DNA from 3 places in the Roseateles sp. GW821-FHT09H10 genome. Region 1 is predicted to be linked to each of the others. Evidence: predicted binding sites of a transcription regulator. Region 1 holds the regulator's gene; each other region holds the start of a gene.
The links. Region 1 encodes FNR, which switches genes on or off when oxygen is low (the NO sensors DNR and NnrR bind a similar motif). Its sites were predicted from a motif close to TTGATNNNNATCAA; they were not measured.
Positions count from the first base shown of each region.

Region 2: a site for FNR is predicted at 1,613-1,626, ahead of AC07OY_RS26535 (OmpW/AlkL family protein). Genes of this name have one in related genera too.
Region 3: a site for FNR is predicted at 2,049-2,062, ahead of AC07OY_RS22515 (TraR/DksA family transcriptional regulator). Genes of this name have one in related genera too.

Region 1 covers NZ_JBWKOB010000001.1:1,391,071-1,396,374, forward strand. The annotation lists gene AC07OY_RS06465 (sigma 54-interacting transcriptional regulator) at 111-1,520, shown strand; gene AC07OY_RS06470 (BON domain-containing protein) at 1,719-2,051, shown strand; gene fnr (fumarate/nitrate reduction transcriptional regulator Fnr) at 2,108-2,866, opposite strand; gene hemN (oxygen-independent coproporphyrinogen III oxidase) at 2,977-4,371, shown strand; gene AC07OY_RS06485 (urease accessory protein UreH domain-containing protein) at 4,371-4,997, shown strand; gene icd (NADP-dependent isocitrate dehydrogenase) at 5,064-5,304, shown strand, end outside.
Region 2 covers NZ_JBWKOB010000007.1:110,479-115,782, reverse strand. The annotation lists gene AC07OY_RS26550 (MBL fold metallo-hydrolase RNA specificity domain-containing protein) at 1-929, opposite strand, end outside; gene AC07OY_RS26545 (hypothetical protein) at 1,058-1,300, opposite strand; gene AC07OY_RS26540 (hypothetical protein) at 1,327-1,578, opposite strand; gene AC07OY_RS26535 (OmpW/AlkL family protein) at 1,870-2,484, shown strand; gene AC07OY_RS26530 (PDDEXK family nuclease) at 3,517-4,272, shown strand; gene AC07OY_RS26525 (hypothetical protein) at 4,269-5,304, shown strand, end outside.
Region 3 covers NZ_JBWKOB010000005.1:286,827-292,130, reverse strand. The annotation lists gene AC07OY_RS22525 (methyl-accepting chemotaxis protein) at 1-726, shown strand, start outside; gene AC07OY_RS22520 (MgtC/SapB family protein) at 738-2,012, opposite strand; gene AC07OY_RS22515 (TraR/DksA family transcriptional regulator) at 2,196-2,561, shown strand; gene AC07OY_RS22510 (malate dehydrogenase) at 2,851-3,837, opposite strand; gene AC07OY_RS22505 (GntR family transcriptional regulator) at 3,923-4,648, shown strand; gene sdhC (succinate dehydrogenase, cytochrome b556 subunit) at 4,742-5,170, shown strand; gene sdhD (succinate dehydrogenase, hydrophobic membrane anchor protein) at 5,183-5,304, shown strand, end outside.

The sequences.
Region 1 (5,304 bases):
CGCAGAGAGGGGACGGCGATGCTTGCCGGATCAACCGGCAAGCATATCGCCAGCGCGGGCCGGCTAGGGGGCGGCCCGGCGCTCGGCCCGCAAACAACAGGACATCGAGCATGACCCATGCACCCGCCTCCCTCCTCATCGTCGATGACGACGCCGACCTGCTGCGCCTGATGACGATGCGCCTGACCGCCGCGGGCTACGCGGTGCAGGCCGTGGCCAGCGCCGAGGCTGCTCTCGCGCATCTGGCCGTGAAGCTGCCGTCGCTGCTCATCACCGATGTGCGCCTGCCCGGGCTGGACGGGCTGGCCCTGTTCGACGAGGTGCGCGCCCATCACCCTTCGCTGCCCGTCATCCTGCTGACGGCCCACGGCAGCATCCCCGACGCGGTGGAGGCCACGACGCGCGGCGCCCACGCCTACCTGACCAAGCCCTATGACGCCAAGGAGCTGCTGGCCAAGATCCAGCAGGCCCTGCGCGTCAACGCGCCCGGGCCCGCGCCCTTCGATGGCGACGGCGGCTGGCGCCGCGAGATCATCAGCCGCAGCCCGCGCATGGCCGAGGTGCTGGCCGAGGCGCGGCTGGTCGCGGCGACGGACGCCAGCGTCCTCATCGGCGGCGACAGCGGCACCGGCAAGGAGCTGCTGGCCCGCGCCATCCACAAGGCCAGCCCGCGGGCGGCCAAGCCCTTCATCGCCGTGAACTGCGGCGCCATCCCCGAGGCCCTGCTGGAGTCCGAGCTCTTCGGCCATGTGAGAGGCGCCTTCACCGGGGCCCAGGGCCATCGCCAGGGCCTGATCCCGGCGGCGCAGGGCGGCACGGTCTTCCTCGACGAGATCGGCGACATGCCGCTGGCCCTGCAGGTCAAGCTGCTGCGCGTGCTGCAGGAGCGCATGGTGAGACCCGTGGGCAGCAACGAGGCGGTGGCGGTGGACGTGCGCGTGCTGTCGGCCACCCACCGCGACCTGGACCTGGCGATGGCCGAGGGACAGTTCCGCCCCGACCTCTACTACCGGCTCAATGTCGTCAAGCTCAGCCTGCCGCCGCTGAGCGAGCGCCGCGAGGACATCGCCCTGCTGGCCCAGCATTTCCTCAGCACCCTGGCCGAGCGCCACCGCAAGCCGGTGCGCGGCTTCGCGCCGGATGCGCTTGAGGCCCTGGTGACGGCGCCCTGGCCGGGCAATGCGCGCCAGCTCTACAACGTCGTCGAGCAGGTCTGCGTGCTGGCCACCGGCGCCCTGGTGCCGCTGGCCCAGGTGCAGCGCGCCTTGCAGATGCCTTCGGCGGAAGTGCTGAACTACCAGCATGCCAAGCAGCGCTTCGAGCGCGACTACCTGAACCGGCTGCTCAAGCTGACCTCGGGCCACGTGGCCGAAGCCGCGCGGCTGGCGGACCGCAACCGCACGGAGTTCTATCGCCTGATGCAGAAGCACGGCCTGGATCCGCAGCTCTTCCGCGACGACCCCCTAGGCGGAGCGTCGGATTCTGGCGACAGGAAACTGTCCGGTGAATCAAGCACTTAGGGCGGACGGACGGCAGCCTGTCGCCGTGCGGCGACAAAACCATGCCGCGGGACGGCCGCGAAGGCGGGATCTGCCGTGGCTGGCAGCGCCAAGTCGTTGATGTCATTGATGAATCAGGAGCTGGCACACCCCTTGCGCTAAGCCGGTCGTGGTGCCGACCGGCATCGCGTTTGATTCAAGCATCCTCAGGAGATCTGCATGCAACAAACCACCCGCCTCGTCCGTCTGCTGTCCGCCGCCCTGGTGGCAAGCGCCGCATCCGCGGCCTTCGCCGCCGACCCCGCACCGGCCCAGCAGGTCGCCCAGGCCCAGCCCGCCGCCCCGGAAGCCGCCGTTGCGGCCCAGGCTGCCCTGGCCCTGCAGCAGGACAAGGATCTGCAGGCCCTGCCGCTGACTGTCAGCAGCACCGCCGCCGGCGTCATCGTCGTCAAGGGTGCGGCGCCCAGCGCCGAACTGGCCCAGAAGGCCGTCAAGCTCGTGCAGGCCGTGCCGGGCGTGAAGGAAGTTCGCAACGAGATCAAGGTCGGCTGAAGCGCCAGCCCCCTGATCCCGTCAGGCCCCGCGCGCCCCCGCGGGGCCTTTTTGCGTCAGCAGCGACTGTTGTTGACGAGGGCCTGCAGGCCGGGCTGGTCCAGGACGCGCAACTGGCGCTGCTTGACCTCCAGCAGCCCGTCGTCCTGGAACTTGGAGAAGGTGCGGCTGACGGTCTCGAGCTTGAGGCCGAGGTAGCTGCCGATCTCCTCGCGGGTCATGCGCAGCACCAGGCTGGACGGCGAGAAGCCGCGCGCCTGCAGGCGTTGCGTCAGGTTCAGCAGGAAGGCCGCCAGCCTCTCCTCGGCGCGCATATTGCCGAGCAGCAGCATGACGCCATGGTCGCGCACGATCTCGCGGCTCATGATCTTGTGGAACTGGTGCTGCAGCACGCTGAACTCGCGCGACAGCTCCTCCAACTGGCCGTAGAGAATGACGCAGACGGAGGAGTCCTCCAGCGCGACCGCGTCGCAGTGGTGGCGGTCGCTGCTGATGCCGTCCAGGCCGAGCAGCTCGCCGGCCATCTGGAAGCCGGTGACCTGGTCGCGGCCGTCCTCGCTGCCGACGCAGGTCTTGAAGAAGCCGGTGCGCACCGCATACAGCGCCTCGAAGCGCTCGCCGTTGCGGAACAGGTGCTCGCCACGCGGCACGCTGCGGCGCTTGCTGACCAGGCCGTCGAGCTGATCCAGCTCGCTGGCGTTCATCCCCACCGGCAGGCAGAGCTCGCGCAGATTGCAACTGGCGCAGGCGACCTTGAGCGGCTCGATGGCGGGGAAGGGGCTGCCGACCAGGCTGGGCGTTGTGGGCAGGCTCATCGCTTAGGGCAGAGGGGAGGTCAGCATGGTGCCCATTCTTGAATGCACATCGAGCACTGTCCTTGATATTGATCAAGGCCGCTTGAAACGCCGCTGGGCACAGTGCGGGCATGGCTGCCGTTTCCGACAAGACCCTGGACTCCGACCTGCTCGACGCCAACATCCGGCGCCACGACGCTGCCGGCCCGCGCTACACCTCCTACCCGACCGCCGATCGCTTCGTCGAAGCTCATCAGGCCGCGCAGCATCTGCAGGCCTTGAGGCAGCGCGGCGCGGCCCAGCCGCTGTCGGTTTATGTGCACATCCCGTTCTGCGAACAGCTTTGCTATTACTGCGCCTGCAACAAGATCATCACCCGCCACCATGAGCGGGCACTGCCCTATCTGGAGCGCATGGGCGTCGAGATGGATCTGGTGGCCGAGGCCCTGGGCGGTATGGCGCCGGTGTCCCAACTGCATCTGGGCGGCGGCTCGCCGACCTTTCTGTCCGACGCCGAACTGAGCCAGATGATGGCCATGCTGGGGCGCCACTTCAGGCTCCTGCCCGGCGCGGAGCTGTCCATCGAAGTGGACCCGCGCACCGTTGATGCTGCGCGCCTGGCCCATCTGCGGTCGCTGGGCTTCAATCGCCTGTCCTTCGGCGTGCAGGACTTCGATGCCGGCGTGCAGAAGGCGGTGCATCGGGTTCAGCCGCTGGAGTCGGTCGCAGCGCTGACGCAGTCGGCGCGTGAACTGGGATTCGCGTCCCTCAGCGTCGACCTGATCTATGGCCTGCCGCTGCAGACGCCTGCGAGCTTCGCCCGCACCATCGCCCAGGTGGCAGAGCTGCGGCCCGATCGCATCGCGATGTATGCCTATGCCCATCTGCCGCAGCGCTTCAAGCCGCAGCGGCGCATCGTCGCCGAGTTACTGCCGCCGGCCGGTGACAAGCTGGCCATGCTGTCGGGCGCCATCAGCGCCCTGCTCGGCGAGGGCTATGCCTATATCGGCATGGACCATTTCGCGCTGCCGGGCGATCCGCTGGCCATCGCCAAGCGCCAGGGCTTGCTGCACCGCAACTTTCAGGGCTACTCGACGCAACCGGATTGCGACCTGGTCGGCCTGGGGGTGTCGGCCATCAGCCGCGTCGGCGCCACCTATGCGCAGAACGCCAAGACCCTGGCGGAGTACGAGGACGCGCTGCGCCAGCGCCAGCTGCCGGTCCAACGCGGCCTGGCCCTGACACGCGATGACCTGTTGCGCCGCGCCGTCATCATGGCGCTGATGTGCCAGGGCCGGCTGGAATTCGAGTCCATCGCCGCGTCCCATCTCGTCGACGTCAATGCCTATTTCGCACCCGAGCTGGAGCGCCTGGCGGTGCTGGCCGCGCAGGGGCTGGTCGTGCTGGAGTCCGGCGCCATCCAGGTCACGCCGCTGGGCTGGTATTTCGTGCGCGCCATTGCCATGGTGTTCGACCGCTACTGCCAGGCCGACGCCAGCCGCGAACGTTTCTCCAAGATCATCTGATGGCGCTGGACGCGGCCCTGATCGCGTCGGCCACGCTGATGGGCCTGGCCGGCATGCCGCACTGTGCCGCCATGTGCAGCGCGCCCTGTGCGCTGGCAGGCGGGCGGCGCCCGGCGAAGCTGTTGCTCGGCCGGGTGCTCGGCTATGCGGCCGGCGGCGCGGCGGCGGCGGCCTCGGCCGAGTGGCTGGCGCGAAGCTCCCAGGGCCTGGCGCTGCTGCAGCCGGCCTGGGCCCTGCTGCAGTCGGCCCTGCTGCTGCTGGGCATCGTGCTGCTGCTGCGCGGCCGCATGCCGGTCTGGCTCGGCGCGCTGAGCTGGCGGCCGCAGCCCCGCCATGCCTTGGCCACCGGCATGGCCTGGGTGGTCATGCCCTGCGGGCTGCTGCATGCGGCCCTGCTGCTGGCGGGCCTGTCCGCATCGATGGGCAGCGGTGCCCTCGCCATGGCCGGCTTTGCGCTGGCCAGCACGCCAGGTCTTGCCATCGGCCCGCTGTGGCGGGCCAGGCTGCTCAAGCGCGGCGATGACGGTGGCATGCTGGCGCTGCGGCTGGCGGGCCTGGCGCTGGCGGCCGGCGCGGCCTGGGCCCTCGCGCATGGGGTTTGGCAGAGGCTCGCGGTGGCCTGCTGACGTGGCCATAAACTCGCCGGGTCCTGTTTTCCCGTCCCGTCTCGTCTCTCGCGGAGCCCACAAGTCATGTCGCAACACATCAAGGTGCCTGAAGGCGGCCAGAAGATCACCGTCAACGCCGACTTCTCGCTGAATGTGCCGAACCACCCCATCATTCCCTATATCGAGGGTGACGGCACCGGCCTGGACATCACGCCCGTCATGCTCAAGGTGGTGGATGCGGCCGTGGCCAAGGTCTATGGCGGCAGCCGCAAGATCCACTGGATGGAGATCTACGCCGGCGAGAAGAGCACCCAGGTCTATGGCC
Region 2 (5,304 bases), on a different contig from region 1:
CGTTCGGGTTCGCTCAGCCGGTGCTCGTCGGCATGGGCATGCACGAGACGGGTGACCTGAGTCGCCATCGGGCTGTTCAGATAGATCGGCAGGTCCGGAATGCGGCCGGCCGCCTTGAGGCGCAGGATGGCGTTCAGGATGGCCTGCGCGCGGCCGACGGCGAAGGCCGGGATCAGCGTCGTGCCGCCGCGCGCCGCCGTGCGGGCGATGACGTCACAGAGGGCGTCGGCGCTGGGAGCGTCGCTGTGGCGGCGGTCGCCATAGGTGGATTCGACGACGACGATGTCGGCGCCGGGCGCCGCAGCCGGTGGCTGCATGACGGGGTCGTCATCGCGGCCGAGGTCGCCGGAGAAGGTGATGGATCCTTCGGGCGAGTGGAGGTGGACGCTGGCGGCGCCGATGATGTGGCCCGCGTGGCTGAAGGTCGCCTCCAGGCCGGGGATGGGTTCGAAGACCTGGCCGAAGTGATGCCGGCGCACCTGCTTCAGGCAGTGCAGGGCCTGGGCTTCGGTGTAGAGGGGCAGGGCAGGGGAATGCTTGCTGAAGCCATGGCGGTTGGCGTAGCGGGCGTCCTCCTCCTGCAGCCGGCCGGAATCGGGCAGCAGGATGGAGAGCAGATCGGCAGTGCCGGGCGTGGCGTGGATGCTGCCGCGAAAGCCTTGTTCCACGAGGCGGGGCAGGAAACCGCTGTGGTCGATGTGGGCATGGGTGAGCACGACGGCGTCGATGGACGACGCCGGCACCGGGAACGGCGCCCAGTTGCGCAGGCGCAGCTGCTTCAGCCCCTGGAACAGCCCGCAGTCGACGAGCACGCTCCGGCCCGCGTATTCAACGAGATGGCGCGAGCCGGTGACCGTGCCGGTGGCACCAAGGAATCGGATGCGGGGAGCGCTGGCGGCGTTTTCTGCCGTTGCGACGTTGATGGCCATGATTGCTTCCGATGAGCGAGCCGTGGCCCGGTGCATGGAAGGTAGGCGGATCGGCGCATGGATGATTTGCGCTCGATCAAGAAGATGCCCGCTGGCCTATGAGCGCCTGCATGGGCGCCGTGCGCGGCTTAACGGGATGATGGGTCCAGCGGCTGGCCGTCGTCGGCGGCGGGCCGGCGGTCCTGGTCAGCGTCGCGCCGGGCAGCACGCAACAAAAGCAGTTCCAGTGCACCGCCTGCCGCAAGCCCGACCAGCAGACCGCCTGCCGCCCTGACGAGGGAGTTGTCGAAAGCCCCACCGTGCGCGTGCGGCCAGATGGTGACGAAGACCAGGGCGGAGATCGTGGCGCACAACGGCAGGCGGATATGCATGAGCTTCCTTCGCAGGCAGAGGCTGGTCAGTCCCAGTGGACGGCGCCCACCTTGCCGGCGGCGCCTTCGACGTTGCAGCGGATGACCATCAGCGCGCTCTCGTAGACGTCGATCAGATCAAGGCCATAGGCCTTGATCTGCAGGCCATCGGAGCGCTCGACGTAGAGCATGTGCAATTGCTCGCGCCCCACGGTGAACAGCGTGGGCCGGCCGACCACGAAGCGATAGCTGGTGGCTGCGGCTTGACCTGGGAAGACGATCCGGCAGGTGATTTCCATGGGGGCATTGAAGGGCGGCGACACGCGGTCGACTTTGACCTTTGTCAAACCGGCTGGCCGCGATTGGCGGCGAGCGGGCCTGGCCGCGGGATCGCGTGCGGTCTTGCTCAGACACCGGAACAGCCAGGTTGCGTCGTCGCGTCAACGACAGCCCATGCAGTTGATCCAGCGCAAGGCCTTCCGCGACTGTGCCGGGCCGGGCGGAACGAGTTTGTGCTGGCTCAAATCGCCTGGCCATGCCCGCGCTTGCAATGGCTGCATCGGGACATGTCCCATCCACCGGAGCCATTGATGAAACTCACTCTCGCCCTTCGCCTTGCCGTCGTCGCTGTTGCCGCCGCGAGCATGCAGCCGGCCTTCGCTGACGAAGGAGCATTCCTCGTGCGGGTCCGCGCACTGAGGCTTGATTCGGCCAACAAGGACAGCACGGGTCTGGGCCTGTCGATCAACAACAAGACCTTTCCGGAAGTCGATTTCAGCTACTTCCTGGCGCCCAATGTCGCCGCCGAACTGATCCTGACCTATCCGCAGAAGCAGACCGTCTATTCCAAGGGCAGTGAGATTGGCTCGCTCAAGCACCTGCCGCCAACGCTGACGCTCCAGTACCACTTCAATCCTGCGGGCACGGTTCGCCCCTATCTGGGCGCCGGCGTGAACTACACGAATTTCTCCAGCGTCAGTTTCGCGCCAGCCGTGCAGACCGCGCTGCATCCCAGCATCAAGCGCAACAGCTGGGGCCTGGCCTGGCAGGTGGGCGCCGACGTCGAGCTCGCCAAGAACATCTACCTGAACTTCGACGTGAAGCGGGTCAACCTGGGCACGACCATCTACTCGAGCGGCGTGGAAGCCGGCAAGTTCAAGGTCAACCCGACCTTGGCCAGCGTGGGTCTGGGCTGGCGTCTCTGAGCCTCCCGGCCGTCATGGCAGCCGATGCCGGGAAGATTTCCAGGCGGCCACGCAGGCCGTTCCTGGCTTGCCAAGGTGTCCGAACCTCAAGACCTCGGGCGCTGGGGCCAAGTCGTTGGCGGCCTGGCGAAGCCTGCCGGTTTGGCCGAGGTGTCCCGGCCTGAGAGCGCCGACACGATACCCCGCACCCAAAACTGGCCCGTTCTCCCAGTAGGACAGCCAGTTGGGGAGGGTGAGTCCTGTCGCGCGACTGGGACACAATTCCCCGACCCAAAGGACGCTCGACGCGAAATCCCAACGCAAAGGACGTCCCGTCCAGCTCCGGCGGGGAGACCTGGATGTCGTCCGGCCCCTGACGAGGGCACTTGAGGCCATGTGGCTTTTGGGTCCAGAGGTTGCGGCGGATTTCCGCCAGCCAGCGGCTCGACGTGCATTCGCATTCCGCGCGCTTGGTCAGCCCACCGAATCGCACCGACGACCGCATCCCCGTGCGGCCAACGCAGCCGGCAATCCAGTTAACGCGCTGGACGTCGCTGCTGCCGCTCGCCGGTGTCATGCAAGTAGTGCCGAAGACCCAACGATTTGTGAACGCATCGGGTCTTAACGCTCGTCACCTCGTCACCTTCCGGCGGACTTCGTCTTATTCACCCGGCCTAGACGAACGATTAACTATACCGTTAAATACTTTATCTACAATTATCAGGCAATAACGCGGCCGATTGTCGATCTATTTGCGCGCAATCGCTTGAACTTGCAACACGCAGCGCCTAGAACCGCTTTTCCGCAACCCCGGAGGTTCCGCATGCGTTGATGCCTAAAACGGCAAAGGGCCAGCTGCTACCAACAGCCGGCCCTTTCCGGGTCCGAAGACCAAAATCAGCCAAACCCGCTAACCACGGAATGACCTTGCTAGGCTAGATGCAGCGATGCGCGAAGTCAAGTACGGCAAGGGGTTCTTGCGTCGCAAATTTCAGCGAATTAGGTCCCGTTCCCGGGCGATGCATGGCGATGCCTCCATAACCGGAGTCAGCCATGGCTACAGACCTGTCCACATCGCCACCTCTCCCGATGCGTGAGGCACCCAAACCCAAAGGTGCCCGCCTCGGCACCCGCTTGCGCGGCAAGCTCGCCGAGGCCTACGACTCGCGCGGTCACCACCACAGCAACCTTTGGTACGTCTACAGCCCAAAGGCGCGCTGCGACGTCATCCTCCGAAGCGACGTTGAGTTCGGCCACTTCCTGCTCGTCGAGTCCGATCCCACCATCGTCCACGTCGACTATTCGCCCGAGAAGCGCATCGCGCGGATCGCCGGCGAGGAGTACGCGACCATCGTCGACGCTGAACTGACGCTCCGGGACGGCACGCGGGTCTGGCGCGAGGTCAAGCGCAGTGAAGACGTGGAGCAGGGCGCCCAGACGAGAACAAATCTGCAGATCATGGTCCAGATGAAGGCGGCCGCCTTCGCCGGCGTCACCCACGAGCTCATCACCGACAAGCAGGTCTTCGCCCAGCCGCAGCGCATCTACAACTGGCTCCGGATCGTCGCCTGGCTGTCCCAAGCGCGCTTCCACCCGCTTGAGCACTACACCCGGGCCGTCCTCAAGATCATCAAGACGCGCCGCGAGGTGCGCTTGGCGGACGTCGCCGCCCTGGGCCCGGACACCGAAATCGGCCTCTTCTGCGCAGCGGCCTTCCAACTTGTTCAGCAAGGCCTCGTTGCGAGCGACCTCGATGTCCTCGCGCTGACTTGGCAATCCAGGCTCTTCGTGGTGGGAGAAGCATCATGAGTCGCGGTAAGACCACGAGGCAGAACTCCTTCCGGATGCTTTCCGACGAGCTGCGCAACTGCGAGCAGTGGCCGGCCGCTGACTTCACTCTCGAGGAAGGCGAAGTCGACCCGCGCTTCCAGCGCATGGCGAAGGGCATCCGGCTCTACTTGAAGGAAGGCAAGCTAACGGCGGCCGCGAAGGAGGCCGGTTGCGCACGCACCACGCTTCTCGACGCACTCGACCGCTGCCTCCAGCCCAGGGAAGACTCCAGCAAGCGCATCGTCGGCTGGGCAGGCCTCATTAAGGGGCTGCGGCTGACCGAGTACAAGCGCGCGAAACCCACCACGGGCCAGCAGGGAAGCGGGAAGGGTGGCAGCTTCGACCAGTTTTTGGAGGCTAGGCCGACATTTCGGAAGAAGCTCGACGCGATCATTCGTGCAGGCGGCGGGGAATCCGGCGCGAAGTCGGCGTCGCCTGCGCGGCGGAACGTCTGGAGGAAGTGGGCAAGGTACTGCCTAGAGAACGGCATGACCGAGAACGACTACCCCTTCAACACCAAGAGCAAAGGGCGTCGTTCCGTCGAGCGGTATATCCAGCGCCGCATCGCGGAAGACGCGGCAACGAGCAGGACTTGGCTCGGAGCCGACACGTCCACCACCAGGAGCATTGGCACAGGGAAGCGGTCCTTTCCATTCGCCGTGGCGCCCTTCGACGTCGTCGCGATGGACACCCACAGGGTGGACGCTATTGGCACCGTGACGCTTGATGGGCCTGCCGGCCCTCAGGAGGTCGCAATCGAGCGCATCCATCTGCACGTCGTCATCGACCTGAACAAGGGCTGCGCACTCGGCTACTCGGCGTCCTACGCGACGCAGATCAACGCAGTGGCCATCGAGGACGCCTTGCTTTGCCTCGCCACACCGTGGAAGCCGCGAGCGCTCACCACGGAGGGCTTGAGTTACATCCCGGGCGCGGCGCTTCCCGTAGGCAACATCCCTGGCCTCGATGAGATTCGGCCGTGTGTGGTGGCGTTTGACAATGCCGCGCAGC
Region 3 (5,304 bases), on a different contig from region 1:
AGTTCCGAGATCGCCAGCGGCAACCAGGACCTGAGCGCCCGCACCGAGAGCCAGGCCAGCGCGCTGCAGCAGACGGCTGCGTCCATGGACGAGCTGGGCGCGACGGTGCGCAACAACGTCGACAACGCCATGCAGGCCAACCAGCTGGCGCAGAACGCATCCAATGTGGCGGCCGAGGGCGGCCAGGTCGTCAAGCAGGTGGTTGACACCATGCGCGGCATCAACGACAGCTCGCGGCGCATCGGCGACATCATCGGCACCATCGATGCGATCGCCTTCCAGACCAATATCCTGGCGCTGAATGCGGCAGTGGAAGCGGCCCGGGCCGGCGAGCAGGGCCGCGGCTTTGCCGTCGTGGCCGGCGAGGTGCGTTCGCTGGCCGGTCGCAGCGCCGAGGCGGCGCGCGAGATCAAGCAGCTCATCACGCAGAGCATGGAGCGCGTGGATCGCGGCAACACGCTGGTCGACCAGGCCGGGGAGACCATGGAGAAGGTCGTCAGCAGCATCCAGCGCGTGACCGACATCATGGGCGAGATCAGCTCGTCCAGCGCCGAGCAGAGCGCGGGCGTGTCCCAGGTCGGCACGGCCGTCACGCAAATGGACCAGGCCACGCAGCAGAACGCCGCCATGGTGGAAGAGATGGCCGCGGCGGCGGCGGGGCTGAGGTCGCAGGCCCAGCAGCTGGTGGAAACGGTGTCGACCTTCCGCCTGCCGGCGACGCGCTGAGGCGTTCCAGGTCAGAGCCGGGCCCAGGCCGAGACGCCACCGACCAGGCAGATGGCCGCGCTCGCCACGGCCATGTCGCTGCGCACCCGGCCGCGTGCGACCAGCATCACCAGCGCGACCTTCACCGCCGTGTTCGCCAGCAGGGCAGCCAGCAGTGCCCAGGCGGTCCCGGTCGTGGTCGCGGCGCCGTTCTTCTGGCCGCTGAGCGAAAGCACGATGGCGTCGACGTCGGCAGCGCCCGCAAGCGCCGAGACTGCCAGCAGGCCGCCGCTCGGGAACTGCTGCTGAGCCAGCTTCACCCCGACCAGGACAAGGGCGAACAAGGCGCCGAACCTGATCGCGGCACCCAGGCTGAATGGGTTTTTCAGGACGGTGCAGGCCTGCGCGGTGCCGGATGCATCGGCGGTGCCGGCGACGTAGTGGCGCAGCGCCAGCGCGGCCGTGGTCAGGCCCATGGCCAGCAGCGGCGGCCACAGGGCGGCGAGCAACTCGCGGTTGAGGAGGGCGACGATCGTCGCCACCCGCAGGAACATGACGAGCCAGGCGCACAGGATGCCGGCCGTGATGGCATCCGTATTGGCGGGGCTGGCGGCCTTGCGGCTGTCGCGCGCGAAGTTCAGCGTGGTGGCCGTTGACGACACCAGGCCGCCGGCCAGGCCGGTGATCGCGGCGCCTCGCGCCGGCCCCAGCCAGCGCATGCCGATGTAGCCGGCCAGGGAGAGTGCGGAGATCAGCACCACCAGCAGCCACAGCTGGTAGGGGTTCAGGGCCTGCCAGGGGTCCACCGTCTCGTTCGGTACGAGCGGCAGCACGATGACCGAGGCGATCAGCAGCTTGATGCCGGCGAGCATGTCGTCCAGTCCGACCCGCTCGACCAGGGCGTGCAGGGGCTGCTTGAAGGCCAGCAGCGCCGACAGCGTCACGGCCAGTGCCACCGCCAGTGCCTGGCTGCCCGTGGCCGCCATGCCGCCCAGCAGCACGACCAGCAAGGCCGCGATCTCGCTGGTCATGCTGGGCGGCGCATCCCTGCCGTCGAGGCGCCACAGCACATGGCTGGCAATGGCCATCGCGCTCGCGCATGCAAGCACGGTGGCAAAGAGCCACGGCAGCTGCAGCTGCTGCCCGAGCCAGGCGGCGGTGGCGCCGGACAGGGCCAGCAGGGCATGGGTGCGGATGCCGCCGATGGTGTGCGAGGGCGCGGCTGGCCGTCTCTTCTCCCTTTCGATGCCGACCAGGATGCCGATGAGGAGGGCGACGAAGAAGCGGCCGGCGAGGTCAGGCGTCATGAGGCGCCAATCTAGGCGGCCGGCGCCGCTGGGCCCTTGATGCCGGTCAAGCCGGCAGGTGCGGTGATCAATGCCGCGGCTGATTCATCCGGCTTGATCCAGCGCAAGCCGACGACCCGGGCACTGCCTAGCATGGTTCATCGCCACCAACGCGCTGCCACGACTTGCCAAGGACTGCACACGATGGAAACCCAGACCCAAGCGCAGCTGCCCACGCTGCGCCAGTTGCTGCTGTACCGCCAGGCTGAGTTGCGGGCGGAAGTCGATGCGGCGCAGCAGGCCCGCCAGGCTGCGCCGATGCAGGGCCCGGAGGTCAGGGACCTCAAGGACGATGCCGAGCAGACGCAGCGCCAGCGGACCGAGGACTTCCAGGCCGCGCGCGACTTGAAGGAGTTGCAGGACGTCGATGACGCGCTGGGCCGGCTGGATGCCGGCAGCTATGGTGACTGCGCCGACTGCGGCGAGGCCATCGCGGCGGCGCGGCTCACGGCCCTGCCGTCCGTGCGCCTGTGCGCGGCCTGCCAGGCCGCCCGGGAGCGACTGCCATGAGCACGAGCGGCCTGGGGCGCGCCTGCGGTCCGGCGCTCGCCGCATTCCCCGGCCGTCCTTCGCGGCAACGGCCGCCCGGGTGAGGCCCGCCGCCCTCCTGACGCACGACGATCCTCAGGTCGCTGAGTTTCCAAAGCCACGCGGACCAGCAGCAGCCTGCCGAGATCGTGGTCCTGAGCCGCCAGGTGCAGCCGAAGTCCTGACGCGCGGCCGCCGCGGGCAAAAAAAAAGACACCCTCGCAAGGGTGTCTCGTTGGCGCTGGCGGGCGAACCGGCCGGCGATCCGGGCTCAGAGGAGGTGCTTGACGCCGTCCTGCTCGTCCGTCAGTTCCTTCAGCGTCTTGTTGATGCACTCCTGCGAGAAGGCGTCGATCTCGATGCCCTGCACGATCTTGTACTCGCCGCCTTCGCAGGTGACGGGGTAGCCGAACATGACTTCCTTGGGGATGCCGTATTCGCCACCCGACGGGATGCCCATGGTGACCCACTTGCCGTTGGTGCCCAGGGCCCAGTCGCGCATGTGGTCGATGGCGGCGTTGGCGGCCGAGGCAGCCGACGACAGGCCGCGAGCGGCAATGATGGCCGCGCCGCGCTTGCCGACGGTCGGCAGGAAGGTCTCACGGTTCCACTGCTCGTCGTTGATCAGGCCCTTGACGGACTGGCCATCGATGGTGGCGTTGCGGTAGTCGGCGTACATCGTGGGCGAGTGGTTGCCCCAGACGGCCAGCTTCTCGATCGAGCCGACCGGCTTGCCGGTCTTGGAGGCGATCTGCGAGGCGGCGCGGTTGTGGTCCAGGCGCAGCATGGCGGTGAAGTTCTTGGCCGGCAGGTCCGGGGCCGACTTCATGGCGATGTAGGCATTGGTGTTGGCGGGGTTGCCGACCACCAGCACGCGCACATTGCGCGAGGCGACGGCGTTCAGGGCCTTGCCCTGCACCGTGAAGATCTGGGCGTTGGCGGCCAGCAGGTCGGCACGCTCCATGCCGGGGCCGCGGGGGCGGGCGCCGACGAGCAGGGCGTAGTCGGTGTCCTTGAAGGCGGTCATCGGGTCGCTGTGGGCCTCGATGCCGGCCAGCAGCGGGAAGGCGCAGTCTTCGAGTTCCATGATCACGCCCTTCAGCGCGTTCTGAGCCTTCTCGTCGGGGATTTCCAACAGTTGCAGGATGACGGGCTGGTCCTTGCCCAGCATTTCGCCGGAGGCGATGCGGAACAGCAGGGCATAGCCGATCTGGCCAGCAGCGCCGGTGACGGCGACGCGAACGGGTTTCTTGCTCATGGAGGTCTCCGAGGACAGTTGATAAAGCTGGACTGGGGCGTGTCGCCCGCAACCCGTCGAGTGTACGGGCATACCCTGTGCTGCAATGCGGTCCATGCCCAAGTCCGCTGCGCCGCTGTATGAACAGATCCGCCAATTGATCGTGGCCGCCCTGGCGGAGGGCGAATGGCGTCCGGGCGACGCCCTGCCCAGCGAGGCGGCCCTGGCCGAGCGCTTCCATGCCAGCGCGGGCACGGTCAGGAAGGCCATGGACGAACTGGCGGCGGCGCATGTCGTCGAGCGCCGACAGGGCGCCGGCACCTTTGTCGCGACGCACACGGCGCCACGCGACGCCTACCGCTTCCTGCGCCTGGTGGCCGATGACGGCGCCACCGGTTTCACGCGCGAGCTGCTGCATTGCCGGCGTGCGCGCGCCACGGCCGAGACGGCGCGGGCCCTGCACCTGCGCACGGCCGAGCCCGTCATCGAGGTCAGGCGTCTGCTGCTGCGTCGCGGCCAGGCCGTCGTGCTGGACGACCTGTGGCTGCCCGAGCGGCATTTCAAGGGGCTGAGCAGCGAGGTCATCAACGCCTACGCCGGCACGCTGTATGCGCTGTTCGAGGAGCGCTACCAGGTTCACATGGTGCGCGCCGAGGAGAAGCTGAGGGCCGTCGCGGCCGGCGCCGAAGCCGCCGAACTGCTCGGCGTCGGCGACGGCGCGCCCCTGCTCAGCGTGGAGCGCGTGGCCTACACCTACGGCGACCGGCCGGTGGAATTGCGCCGCGGCCTCTACCACACGCAAGCAGACCACTACCGCAATGAGTTGAACTGAAACTGACAATGCCGCAGTGCAGCAACCGCGAAGCTTGACCAGGATCTAGGCCCTAGAATCTTTCGGTTTCACATTGATTACGCAGGCTCGACCATGACGGACAGCGCCAAGACCCGACCGGTCTTCAGAAATATTCACGTCACGCAGATCGTCAGTTACCGCCTCCCACCCGCCGGCATCGTCTCCATCCTGCATCGCATCAGCGGCCTGCTGATGTTCCTGCTGCTGCCTTTCGCGGTCTGGATGCTGGACAACAGCCTGAGCACGGAAATCTCCTTCGAGACTTTCACCAACGTGTTCGTGGCGGGTGCCGCCGGCATCCCCGGCTGGTTCGTCAAGCTGGTGGCGCTGGCCCTGATCTGGGGCTACCTCTTCCACTTCATCGCTGGCGTGCGCCATCTGTGGATGGATGCAACCCACAGCGTCAGCAAGGCCCAGGGCCACAGCTCGGCGCTGATCACGCTGGTCCTCAGCACGCTGCTCACGCTGCTGCTGGGAGCCAAGCTGTTCGGTCTGTACTGAGGAACAACAAGAATGACTACTTTCGGCTCCAAGCGCATCGTCGTCGGTGCGCATTACGGCCTGCGCGACTGGCTCGCCCAGCGCATCACGGCCGTGCTGATGGCCCTGTTCACGGTGGCGCTGCTGGTCCAGGT